Regions from separate parts of the Streptomyces sp. NPDC018000 genome, predicted to be linked through region 1. Evidence: riboswitches for the same ligand, from Rfam matches in the RefSeq annotation. Region 1 holds a riboswitch; each other region holds the start of a gene.
What was found. Region 1 has a riboswitch for thiamine pyrophosphate ahead of thiO (glycine oxidase ThiO). Riboswitches for the same ligand answer to the same signal wherever they lie in the genome.
Positions count from the first base shown of each region.

Region 1 (3,917 bases):
CGTCGGCGGTCACCGATCCGTCGGCGCCGAGCGCGATGCCGGAGCCGGCCAGCCAGCCGGTGGCGGGCCGTGCGCCGATTCCGACGACGACCGCTCCGGCCGGGATCGTGCGGCCGTCGGCGAGGATCACCCGGCCGGGTTCGATGCGGGCGACCCTGGCTCCGGTGAGGAGTTCGGCGCCGCTCTCGGCGTACCAGGCGGTCATCGGGGCGGCGACCTCGGCGGGCAGCACGCCCGCGAGGGGCCGGTCGGCGGCCTCGACGACGGTGACCTCGCAGCCCGCGGCGCGGGCCGCGGTGGCGAATTCGGCACCGATCCAGCCCGCACCGACGACCACGACGCCGTGCTGCCCGTCAAGGACGGGCCGCAGCCGTGCCGCGTCGTCGAGGGTGCGCAGCAGATGGACCCCGGGAACGCCCTCGGCGCCGGGCAGGACGACAGGTTCGGCGCCGGTCGCGATCACCAGGACGTCGTAGGGAACGGGTCCTGACGGGGTGTCCAGCTCATGCGCGTCCGGCCGCACACCGGTGACCTCGCGGCCCAGTTGCAGATCGATGTCCAGCGCCTCGAAGTCGACGTCGAAGGCGGAGTCCTCGGCCTTGCCGAGCAGGACCGCCTTGGACAGCGGGGGCCGGTCGTAGGGCTGGTGCGGTTCGGCGCCGATCAGGACTACGGGGCCGGCGAAGCCCTGTTCCCGCAGGGCCACGGCCGTCTGCACGCCGGCCATGCCCGCGCCGACGATGACGACACGGCGCCCTGCCCGCCGGTCCGGCTGCTCTGACTGCTGCTGCTCGCTCACCCGTACACCTTAAGCATCTGACGGACCGTCAGGAAAGGGGGAGTCCTGGTCGGCGACCGGCGAGAGAACGAGTCCGCCGAGCGAACGGGCCACGGGGCTGCTCCCTTTCCGGGTCGGAGGAGGGGATTTACGACCTCGCCCACGATTGGCAGTGGGAGAAGGAGCGGCGTCTGGGGCCTTCGAATCCAAGGCGGAGGAGGGAGTCGGATGGGGTCTCCCCTGCTCGAACGCAGCTGAGAGCTTGGGGAAGGAGCGGATGGGGTCTCCCCCAGGTCGAGCGAAGCCGAGACCTTGGGGAAGACTGACGACAACGCCGGAGGCGGAGGTCCCGGACACCGCGACGCCTCTGACAATCGTGGGCGAGGTCGTTAGGGTGGCCGACGTAAAACACTCGCGGGAGCCCGGACGCACCGGGCTGAGAGGGAGGCTGGGCGGCCTCCGACCGTACGAACCTGATCCGGGTCATGCCGGCGAAGGGAGGGGCTGGACGCCCATGCGTTCTTCTCGGGACGGAAACGGATCCGACGTCCTTGTCATCGGGGGCGGGATCATCGGTCTGGTGACCGCCTGGCGGGCCGCGCAACGCGGACTGCGCACCGCGGTCGTCGATCCCGAACCGGGCGGCGGGGCCGCCCGAGTGGCAGCCGGCATGCTGGCCGCCGTCACCGAACTCCACTACGGCGAACAGCTGCTGCTGGGGCTCAATGTCGCCTCGGCCGCGCGCTATCCGGCCTTCGTGGCCGAGCTGGAGGCGGCGAGCGGACAGGAGACCGGCTTCCGCGCCTGCGGCACCCTGGCTGTCGCGCTGGACTCCGACGACCGTGCCCATCTGCGGGAACTGCACGCCCTGCAGCAGCGTTCGGGCCTGGAGTCGCAGTGGCTCACCGGCCGCGAATGCCGCCGCCTGGAGCCGATGCTCACGCCGGGCGTCCGCGGCGGTCTGCGGGTCGACGGCGACCACCAGATCGATCCCCGCCGGCTGGCCGCCGCACTGCTGACTGCCTGCGAGCGGGCCGGGGTGGCCTTCCACCGAGACTGGGTGGAGCGCCTGACGGTGATACGCGACCGGGCCGCCGGAGCCGTGCTCGCCGGGAGTACGGAGCTCGCCGCCGACCAGGTCGTGCTCGCCGCGGGCAGCCTCAGCGGCCGGCTCCCGGGGCTGCCGGACGAGGTCGTGCCGCCGGTCCGGCCGGTGAAGGGACAGGTGCTCCGGCTGACCGTGCCCGCGGCGAGGAGACGGACCTCGCCGTTCCTCACCCGGACGGTCCGGGCCGTCGTCCGGGGAAGCCAGGTCTATCTCGTACCGCGCGAGAACGGCGAACTGGTCGTCGGCGCCACCACCGAGGAGATGGGCTGGGACATCACCGTCACCGCGGGCGGCGTCTACGAGCTGCTGCGGGACGCCCACGAACTGGTGCCCGGCATCACCGAACTGCCGCTCACCGAGACCCGGGCCGGCCTGCGCCCCGCCTCCCCCGACAACGCCCCGCTGCTCGGCCCCACCGCCCTGCCCGGCCTCCACCTCGCCACTGGCCACCACCGCAACGGGGTTCTGCTCACCCCCGTCACCGGTGACGTCATGGCAGAGCTCCTGGCCGGCGGCGAGCTGCCCGAGATGGCCCGCCCCTTCACCCCACACCGTTTCTCGTCCGCCGCCTCCGTACGTCAGGAGCAGCCCGCATGACCGAGCCCGCACCGCTCTGCGTGTCCGTGAACGGCGAGGTCCGTCTCCTCGCCGCGGGCACCACCCTGGACACCCTTGTCGCCACCCTGACCGCCGCACGCTCCGGCGTCGCGGCCGCCGTCAACGAGAGCGTCGTCCCGCGCGGCCAGTGGCCCGCCGCCGCACTCAGTGACGGTGACCGCGTCGAGGTCCTGACCGCCGTCCAGGGAGGCTGACCGTGTCCGACGACCTCTTCACCCTCGGCGACGCCACCTTCGGCTCCCGGCTGATCATGGGAACAGGCGGGGCACCCAGCCTCGACGTGCTGGAACGCTCCCTGACCGCCTCCGGCACCGAACTGACCACCGTCGCGATGCGCCGCCTCGATCCGACCGTGCAGGGCTCGGTGCTCTCCGTGCTCCAGCGGCTCTCCATCCGTGTCCTGCCGAACACGGCGGGCTGCTTCACCGCGGGCGAGGCCGTACTGACCGCCCGGCTGGCCCGCGAGGCGCTCGGCACCGACTGGGTCAAGCTGGAGGTGGTGGCCGACGAGCGCACCCTGCTGCCCGACCCGATCGAACTGCTGGACGCCGCGGAGACGCTGGTGGACGACGGCTTCACCGTGCTGCCGTACACCAATGACGACCCGGTGCTGGCCCGCAGGCTCCAGGACGTGGGGTGCGCGGCGGTCATGCCTCTCGGCTCCCCCATCGGCTCCGGCCTCGGCATCCGCAATCCGCACAACTTCCAGCTGATCGTCGAGCAGGCCCGGGTGCCGGTGATTCTCGACGCGGGCGCCGGGACGGCCTCGGACGCGGCACTGGCGATGGAACTGGGGTGCGCGGCGGTGATGCTGGCGTCCGCGGTGACCAGGGCCCAGGAGCCCGAACTGATGGCCGCGGCGATGCGGCATGCGGTGGCGGGCGGGCGGCTGGCGTACCGCGCGGGCCGGATCCCGCGCCGCCACTTCGCCGAGGCCTCGTCGCCGGTGGAGGGGCGCGCGGTGCTGGACCCGGAACGCCCGGCGTTCTGACCCACCGGGACCCACCGGAGCACCGCGGCGCACATGTCCCTGTCAAGGCTCGGCTGCGGTACGGCCCCGGGTCTGCCCCGGCTCGTGGGCCGTGTCCGTGGCGGCTCGTAGACTCACATGCGTGGATACGACCCTCCAGGACCCTCTCGTCGGGCAGCTGCTCGACGGCCGCTACCGCGTCGATGCCCGCATCGCCGTGGGCGGCATGGCCACGGTCTACCGGGCCGTGGACACCCGGCTCGACCGGGTGCTCGCCCTCAAGGTGATGCACCCGGCGCTCGCCACCGACGCCTCGTTCGTCGAGCGCTTCATCCGCGAGGCCAAGTCCGTGGCCCGGCTTGCGCACCCCAATGTGGTTGCGGTCTTCGACCAGGGCGCCCAGGGACAGTACGTCTACCTCGCCATGGAGTACGTCGCGGGCT
Region 1 covers NZ_JBIRGM010000010.1:106,825-110,741, reverse strand. The annotation lists gene ACH4EW_RS21360 (NAD(P)/FAD-dependent oxidoreductase) at 1-799, opposite strand, end outside; TPP riboswitch at 1,183-1,295, shown strand; gene thiO (glycine oxidase ThiO) at 1,293-2,483, shown strand; gene thiS (sulfur carrier protein ThiS) at 2,480-2,698, shown strand; gene ACH4EW_RS21345 (thiazole synthase) at 2,701-3,495, shown strand; gene pknB (Stk1 family PASTA domain-containing Ser/Thr kinase) at 3,617-3,917, shown strand, end outside.

Region 2 (3,917 bases), on a different contig from region 1:
GCCTGGACAGCTACAAGAGAAATGAGCAGCCGCTCCCCCGGAGAGGGTGGGCGGCCCACCGGTTTGGATAGTGATAGTTATCCTCTGCGTCAGATATGACAGCAACAAAGCTGACAGGCTACCACTCGAATGGCGTAGTCGTAGCAATATGAGTGCCCCGCGCCGAACCGCTTTAGTGCAGCCTCGGTGCTGCGAATGAAGTGAACGGCGGTGAGGGGCTCGGCCATGGATTGGACGCCAGAGCGACAGGCTTCCTGCAGTGACGTCGTGTCGGGTGAGTGAGATCCAGCCATGCTCTCCATCCATGTCTGCATCACAGACAAACCGTTTCCTTTGCTCATCCCGAAGTGCCCGCCCGGATCTCGAGAGCGCGCATTTACGGGAAAGTGAGACTCCTTTCACGGTTAAGGTGATCACGCTTGGTTCTTGCAGATGAGTCAAGGGAGGGAGCTTTGCCGTCATCGCATCGATTCGGCCAAAAGGTCCCTCGTTGGATATTGCTCTGTGTAACCGGATGAACGTGAGGCGGCCAGCAGGAGTTGAGCAGGCCTCGTGCGGGCCCCAGGGTTCCGTTCCATCTGTGATCCACCTAGTTGGAATTTGAGTCCCCCGCCGCTCCAATGGCCGCGACGATGTCGGCGATACCGTCACGGGCCTCCTGCGCCTTGTCGGAAACCGCCTTCACCTCCAGCATGCATCGCCTGGCGAAGGCGGGCCCGGCGGCCCTGGGGGCCGAGGCCGTGCGGCCCTTCGCTGCCAGACCCGCGGCGAGCGATGATGGATGGCGAAGCGGTTTGTCCCGTCGGTCCCCCTACGAGGGATGACCTGGGGAAGTGACGTGCAAATGATGTTCTGGTACGACCACGGCATGAGCGGCTGGAGCTGGTTCGCGATGGCCGTGGGCACGGTGCTGTTCTGGGCGTTGATCATCACCGTCGGCGTCCTGCTCTACCGAGCCCTGGCCCGCCCCGCCCCGCCCAGCAGCGAGCACCCCGCCTGGCACAAGACACCCCCGCCGGGCGGACCTGAGCAGATCCTCGCCGAGCGGTATGCGCGCGGCGAGATCGACGAAGAGGAATACCAGCGTCGCCTGGCTACCCTTCGCGGCTCACGACCGGGCCCGGCGTAGATCTCAGCCGCAGACCGGCGGCTGACCGTACGTGGAAGGTCCGGGAGATCGGCTGCCGACCTCCTGGCCGCCTCGCAGGCCCCTACTCGGGTGCAGACGTCTACGCCCGGGCCTGTCGGCTGCGGGGCGAAAGCAGCGTGTACACCACCGGCTCGGAGGTGCAACGGAGTTATGTGCCGGCCAAGGCATGCTCGCCGGGCCGCGAGCCGCGCCCACCTCCGAAACCCGTCCGTCGCCTCGCGTCCGCTGGCAAGATTCGGTCCATGACCGACAGCACCCCTGGCCGGAAGGCCCGCGAGCTGCTTACCCAGGCATCCCAGCATCCGGTTGCCAGTCCTCAGCGCGACGCGCTGGTGGCCGAAGCCGCCGTGTGGGCACAGTTGGAGCACGCAGCCGCCATGGACCGTCACACGGCCGCAGCGGTCGATGTCGAGTCCTCACTGGCCGCCCTCGCCGCCCCCGCGCAGAAACTCGGCGGTGAGGTCGGCAACCTGACCCAGCAGATCAAGCTCAGCCAGAAGTGAGCGAGTACAAGGAGGGAGGCCATCGGGGGCCGATAGGGAGTGCGAGTACTGGTCCCGGCGATGTGAGAGCCGGAGCGATCGGGTTAGTCTGTCCGCCGTACCGGACACGGGGTGCCCCATCCCAGGGCTGAGATCACACCCGTCGAACCTGAACCAGTTCGTACTGGCGGAGGGATGTCATCCATGCCTTTGGCGCATGTTTCCGGCGGGCTGCCCGCCGACGGCCGGCAGACCGCGCCACCCCGCGTCCTGACGATCGCCGGATCCGACTCCGGCGGCGGAGCCGGAATCCAGGCCGACCTGAAGACCATGCTGGCGCTCGGCGCCCACGGAATGAGCGTGCTCACGGCTGTCACTGCACAGAACTCCCTGGGTGTGCAGGGCGCATGGGAAGTCCCCGTGGAAGCGGTGCGCGCGCAGTACCGCAGTGTCGTCGACGACATCGGTGTCCAGGCGGTCAAGACGGGGATGCTCTCCTCGCCCGAACTGGTCAGGGCGGTCGCCGAGCTGTTGTCGGATGTGGCGGCCCCGGTCGTCGTGGACCCGGTGAGCGTGTCCAAGCACGGAGACAAGCTGCTGGCCGACGACGCGCTGGATGCCGTACGGACCACGCTGCTGCCGGTTGCGACGGTGGCCACGCCGAATCTCGACGAGGTCGCGCAGCTCACCGGCATCGCGGTGACGGACGAAGCAGGCATGCGCCGCGCCGCCGCGCTGCTGCTCACGTACGGTCCCCGCTGGGTGGTGGTGAAGGGCGGTCACCTGCCGGGCGAGGCAGTGGACCTGCTGACGGACGGCGAAGAAGAGCACTGGCTGCGCGCGCCCCGGCACGACAACCGCCATACCCACGGTACGGGCTGCACGCTCGCCTCGGCCATCGCGGTGGGCCTGGCGCAAGGCCGCCCGGTTCCCCATGCCGTAAGCCAGGCCAAGGACTACGCCACCGCGGCGATCGCGGCGGGGTTCGCTCTGGGGGGCGGCACCGGGCCGGTGGACCACGGCTGGCGGATCCGAGCGCGCAACTGACGCAAGCGGACGAGTCGCGCACTGCCGGTCCGTCACCTGGCCCCGCCGGGTGGCGGACTGTGCGGAGACATTCCTGCGGTTCGGGCTGTCGAGCAGGTCGAACCGGCCCCCGTCCTGCTCGCCTGCGGGTACGAGGCCGACCAGGTCCTCATCGCCGATGGCGACGCAATTGTTGCTGGGTCCGTACGCGCTCTCCGGTACGAACAGCGCGGTGAGCCGGTGCTCTGTCATGGCTCTTCCCCCTCGATCGGTCCGGCAGGTATGCGGACGGCGGCCTCCGACGGCCAGGAGAGCGAGACCCGCTCGCCGGGCACTACACGGGACGGGCCCTGGACGGCGACGAGTACCGGCTCCTCCAGGTGGGGGACGCGCACGGCGAGGTGTGACGTACCGCCGTGGAAGCTGACGTCGACGACCATGCCCGTGAGCCGGTCGTCCCCGACGTCGCTGCCGTGGCTTTCACCGGCGCCGATGTGGATGCGCTCCGGGCGCACGGCCGTGATGCCGTACGGGCCCGGAAGGAGATTGTTCGCGCCGACGAAGCCCGCGACGAAGGCGGTGCGCGGGCGTTCGTACAGCGCCACCGGTGCATCGGTCTGCTCGATGCGGCCCGCGTTCATGACGGCGATCCGGTCGGCGAGCGACATCGCCTCCTCCTGGTCGTGCGTGACCACGAGGAAGGTGATACCGACCTCGTCCTGCAGCCGCTTCAGCTCCAGCTGCATCTCAGCCCGCACCTGCTTGTCGAGCGCGGACAGCGGCTCGTCGAGGAGCAGCAGACGGGGCCGCTTCACGATCGCGCGGGCGAGCGCGACCCGCTGGCGCTGTCCGCCGGAGAGTTCGTGCGGCCTGCGGCGGGCGTACGCGGTCAGACCGACGGTGGCCAGGACCGCGTCGACCCGGTCGCGTACCTCACGGCGCGGGAGCCTTTCCCGCTCCAGCCCGTACGCCACGTTGCGCTCGACCGACATGTGCGGAAAGAGCGCGAACGACTGGAACATCAGATTGACCGGGCGCCGGTGCGGCTCCACGGCCAGCAGGTCCTCCCCGTCCAGTGTGACCGTGCCCGCGTCCGGGGTCTCGAAACCGGCGAGGATACGCAACAGGGTCGTCTTGCCGCAGCCGCTCGGCCCGAGCAGTGCGCAGAACTCGCCCTCGCCGATGTCCAGCGAGACGCCGTCCAGCGCCCGCGTCCGTCCGAAGCGGTGGTCGATGCCCTTGATCTCGATCAACTTGTC
Region 2 covers NZ_JBIRGM010000012.1:36,164-40,080, forward strand. The annotation lists gene ACH4EW_RS22815 (SHOCT domain-containing protein) at 845-1,129, shown strand; gene ACH4EW_RS22820 (hypothetical protein) at 1,393-1,653, shown strand; TPP riboswitch at 1,751-1,845, shown strand; gene thiD (bifunctional hydroxymethylpyrimidine kinase/phosphomethylpyrimidine kinase) at 1,837-2,679, shown strand; gene ACH4EW_RS22830 (ABC transporter ATP-binding protein) at 2,907-3,911, opposite strand; gene ACH4EW_RS22835 (ABC transporter permease) at 3,908-3,917, opposite strand, start outside.
Region 2: linked by a shared signal. The riboswitch ahead of thiD (bifunctional hydroxymethylpyrimidine kinase/phosphomethylpyrimidine kinase) and the one ahead of thiO (glycine oxidase ThiO) in region 1 are both predicted to bind thiamine pyrophosphate.

Region 3 (3,917 bases), on a different contig from region 1:
AGTCCCGGGAAGACCCGTGAGGGCTTGTTCGGTGCCGTCGCCTTCGCGATGGTCGCCGGTGCGCTGTGCATGCAGTTCCTGATCGACGGCGGTTCCTGGTGGCAGGGTCTGCTGCTGGGGCTCGCGGTCGCGGCCAGTGCCACTCTCGGCGATCTGGGCGAGTCGATGATCAAGCGAGACCTCGGGATCAAGGACATGGGCACGCTGCTGCCGGGCCACGGCGGCATCATGGACCGGCTGGACTCGCTGCTGCCGACCGCCCCGGTGGTCTGGCTGCTGCTGGTGCTGTTCGTGGGTTCCGGCTGAGCCTCGGGACGGCCTCCCGTCCTGACCTGGGCTTTTACGAGTGAGGGTCCGTTGTCCACAGGGCGGCGGGTCCTCACTGCTTTGTCTGCGACACTGGATGAACCATGCCTAAGCCCGGAGAACTCACTTTCGTCGCACCCCGCGGAGCCAAGAAGCCGCCGCGGCACCTCGCCGACCTCACGCCCGCCGAGCGCAAGGAAGCCGTCGCCGCGATCGGCGAGAAGCCGTTCCGCGCCCAGCAGCTCTCACAGCACTACTTCGCGCGGTACGCGCACGACCCGGCCGAGTGGACCAACATCCCGGCCGGTTCGCGGGACAAACTTGCCGAGGTGATGTTCCCCGACCTGATGTCCGTGGTCCGCCACATCAGTTGTGACGACGACACCACCCGTAAGACGCTGTGGAAGCTGCACGACGGGACGCTCGTCGAGTCCGTCCTGATGCGCTACCCGGAGCGGGTGACGATGTGCATCTCGTCGCAGGCGGGATGCGGGATGAACTGCCCGTTCTGCGCCACGGGGCAGGCCGGTCTCGACCGTAATCTGTCGACCGCCGAGATCGTCCACCAGATCGTGGACGGCATGCGGGCGCTGCGCGACGGAGAGGTGCCGGGTGGGCCCGCGCGGCTCTCCAACATCGTTTTCATGGGCATGGGCGAGCCGCTCGCCAACTACAACCGGGTGGTCGGCGCGATCCGTCGGCTGACCGACCCGGAGCCGGACGGCCTGGGGCTCTCGCAGCGCGGGATCACCGTCTCCACCGTGGGCCTGGTGCCGGCCATGCTGCGCTTCGCCGACGAGGGCTTCAAGTGCCGTCTCGCCGTCTCGCTCCACGCGCCGGACGACGAGCTGCGGGACACGCTCGTGCCGGTGAACACGCGCTGGAAGGTGCGCGAGGTACTGGACGCGGCATGGGAGTACGCGGAGAAGTCCGGTCGCCGGATCTCCATCGAGTACGCGCTGATCCGTGACATCAACGACCAGGCGTGGCGCGGTGACCGGCTCGGCAGGCTCCTCAAGGGCAAGCGGGTGCACGTCAACCTGATCCCGCTGAACCCGACGCCCGGCTCCAAGTGGACCGCCTCGCGGCCCGAGGACGAGAAGGCGTTCGTCGAGGCGATCGCGGCACACGGAGTGCCGGTGACCGTGCGGGACACCCGCGGCCAGGAGATCGACGGGGCCTGCGGGCAGTTGGCGGCGGCCGAGCGCTGAGGCCGGAACGGCCAATGTAACCTGGGCCTGAAATCAACTTCATATTCCGACAGGGGAGCGCCACAGCGCTGAGAGTGCGGCACCGAGAACAGGTCGGCCGCAGACCCTCTGAACCTCGCCCGGGTCATTCCGGGTAGGAAGTTCGGTCATCAACTCATGCTGTTGCGCCCTGCCCGTTTCTCCAAGGGCAGGGCCGCGTCTCTTCCTGGCCAAAACCCAGGAGGAATCCACAATGAGCATCACGCGCAGAACCAAGCAGCTTGCGGCGACGGCTGTCACGGCCGCGCTCGGCGTCACGGCAGTTGCCGGATGCGGGAGTTCCGACACGTCGGACTCCGGTTCCGGCGGCACGAAGAGCTCCGATTCGAAGACCGTGACTCTCGTCAGCCATGATTCCTTCAACGTCTCCGAGGACGTGCTCAAGGAGTTCACCGAGGAGACCGGCTACACCGTCAAGGTGCTGAAGAGCGGCGACGCGGGTGTCGCGCTCAACCAGGAGATCCTGACCAAGGGCTCCCCGCGCGGCGATGTGTTCTTCGGCGTCGACAACACCCTGCTCTCCCGCGCCCTCGACAGCGGTCTCTTCACGCCGTACGAGGCGAAGGGCATCGACCAGGTGGCGGCCGGCACCCAACTGGACGCCGAGCACCGGGTGACCCCGATCGACACCGGCGACATCTGCGTCAACTACGACAAGAAGTACTTCGCCGACAAGAAGCTCGCGCCGCCGCAGTCCTTCGACGACCTGGCGAAGCCCGCGTACAAGAACCTCCTCGTCACCGAGAACGCCGCGACCTCCTCGCCCGGCCTCGGCTTTCTCCTCGGCACCATCGCCACCTACGGCGAGAACGGCTACCAGGACTACTGGAAGAAGCTGAAGAACAACGGAGTCAAGGTCGTCGACGGCTGGGAGCAGGCGTACAACGAGGAGTTCTCCGGCTCAGCAGGCGGCAAGAAGGCCAAGGCCGACCGGCCGCTCGTCGTCTCGTACGCCTCCAGCCCGCCCGTCGAGGTGCTGTACGCCAAGCCGCAGCCGGCCGAGGCCCCGACCGGGGTCGCCACCGGGACCTGCTTCCGTCAGACCGAGTTCGCCGGTCTGCTGAACGGCGCGAAGAACGAGGCGGGCGGCAAAGCTCTGCTGGACTTCCTGATCAGCAAGAAGTTCCAGGAGGACATGCCGCTCAACATGTTCGTGAACCCGGTCGTCAAGAGCGCTGAACTGCCGGAACTCTTCACGAAATTCGGCGCGACGGTGGACAAGCCGACGACCATCGCCCCGGACAAGATCTCCAAGAACCGTGAGCAGTGGGTCCAGTCGTGGTCCTCGCTCGTAGTGAAGTAGCGAAGACTCCCGTACGCGGAACGGACGCGGGCGGGAAGGACACACACGGGGAGGGGGCGCGCGGGGAGCTGTCGCGCGCCCGCTCCGGGCACGCGGGCTCCGCTCGCACGAAGGCGTGGCGCGGGAGCGCGGTGCGGCTCGGCCTGATGGCCGTGCCCATCGCGTTCTTCGCGCTGTTCTTCGCCTACCCCGTCGCCGCGATCGTAGGCCGCGGGCTGAAGGTGGACGGCGTCTGGCAGTTCGGCCGGATCGGCGAGGTGCTGGCCCGGCCGGAGATCCGCGACGTTCTCTGGTTCACCACCTGGCAGGCGCTCGCCTCGACCGCACTGACCCTGCTGATCGCGCTGCCCGGCGCCTATGTCTTCGCCCGCTTCGACTTTCCCGGAAAACAACTGCTGCGCGCGGTCGTCACCGTGCCGTTCGTCCTGCCGACCGTCGTCGTCGGGACGGCTTTCCTGGCGCTTCTGGGACGCGGCGGGCTCCTCGACGAACTCTGGGGCGTACGGCTCGACACCACCGTCTGGGCCATTCTGCTCGCCCATGTCTTCTTCAACTATGCGGTGGTTGTACGGACCGTGGGCGGGCTGTGGTCACAGCTCGACCCACGACAGGAGGAGGCCGCCCGGGTGCTGGGCGCCGGACGGTTCGCCGCCTGGCGGCGTGTCACCCTGCCGGCCCTCGCGCCCGCCGTGGCAGCCGCCGCGCTGATGGTCTTCCTCTTCACTTTCACCTCCTTCGGGGTCGTACAGATCCTCGGCGGCCCGGGGTACTCCACGCTGGAGGTGGAGATCTACCGGCAGACCGCCCAATTGCTCGACCTGCCGACAGCCGCCGTGCTGACGCTGGTGCAGTTCGCCGCGGTCGGCGCGATCCTCGCCGTGCACGCGTGGACCGTACGGCGCAGGGAGACCGCGCTGAAGCTGGTCGACCCGGCACAGACCGCCCGCAGGCCGCGCGGTGCCGGGCAGTGGGCGCTGCTCTGCGCGGTGCTGCTGACCGTGCTCGTGCTGATACTGCTGCCGCTCGGGGTGCTGGTCGAGCGCTCGCTGGCCACACCC
Region 3 covers NZ_JBIRGM010000011.1:99,764-103,680, reverse strand. The annotation lists gene ACH4EW_RS22210 (phosphatidate cytidylyltransferase) at 1-306, shown strand, start outside; gene rlmN (23S rRNA (adenine(2503)-C(2))-methyltransferase RlmN) at 411-1,517, shown strand; TPP riboswitch at 1,559-1,675, shown strand; gene ACH4EW_RS22200 (thiamine ABC transporter substrate binding subunit) at 1,750-2,859, shown strand; gene ACH4EW_RS22195 (ABC transporter permease) at 3,006-3,917, shown strand, end outside.
Region 3: linked by a shared signal. The riboswitch ahead of ACH4EW_RS22200 (thiamine ABC transporter substrate binding subunit) and the one ahead of thiO (glycine oxidase ThiO) in region 1 are both predicted to bind thiamine pyrophosphate.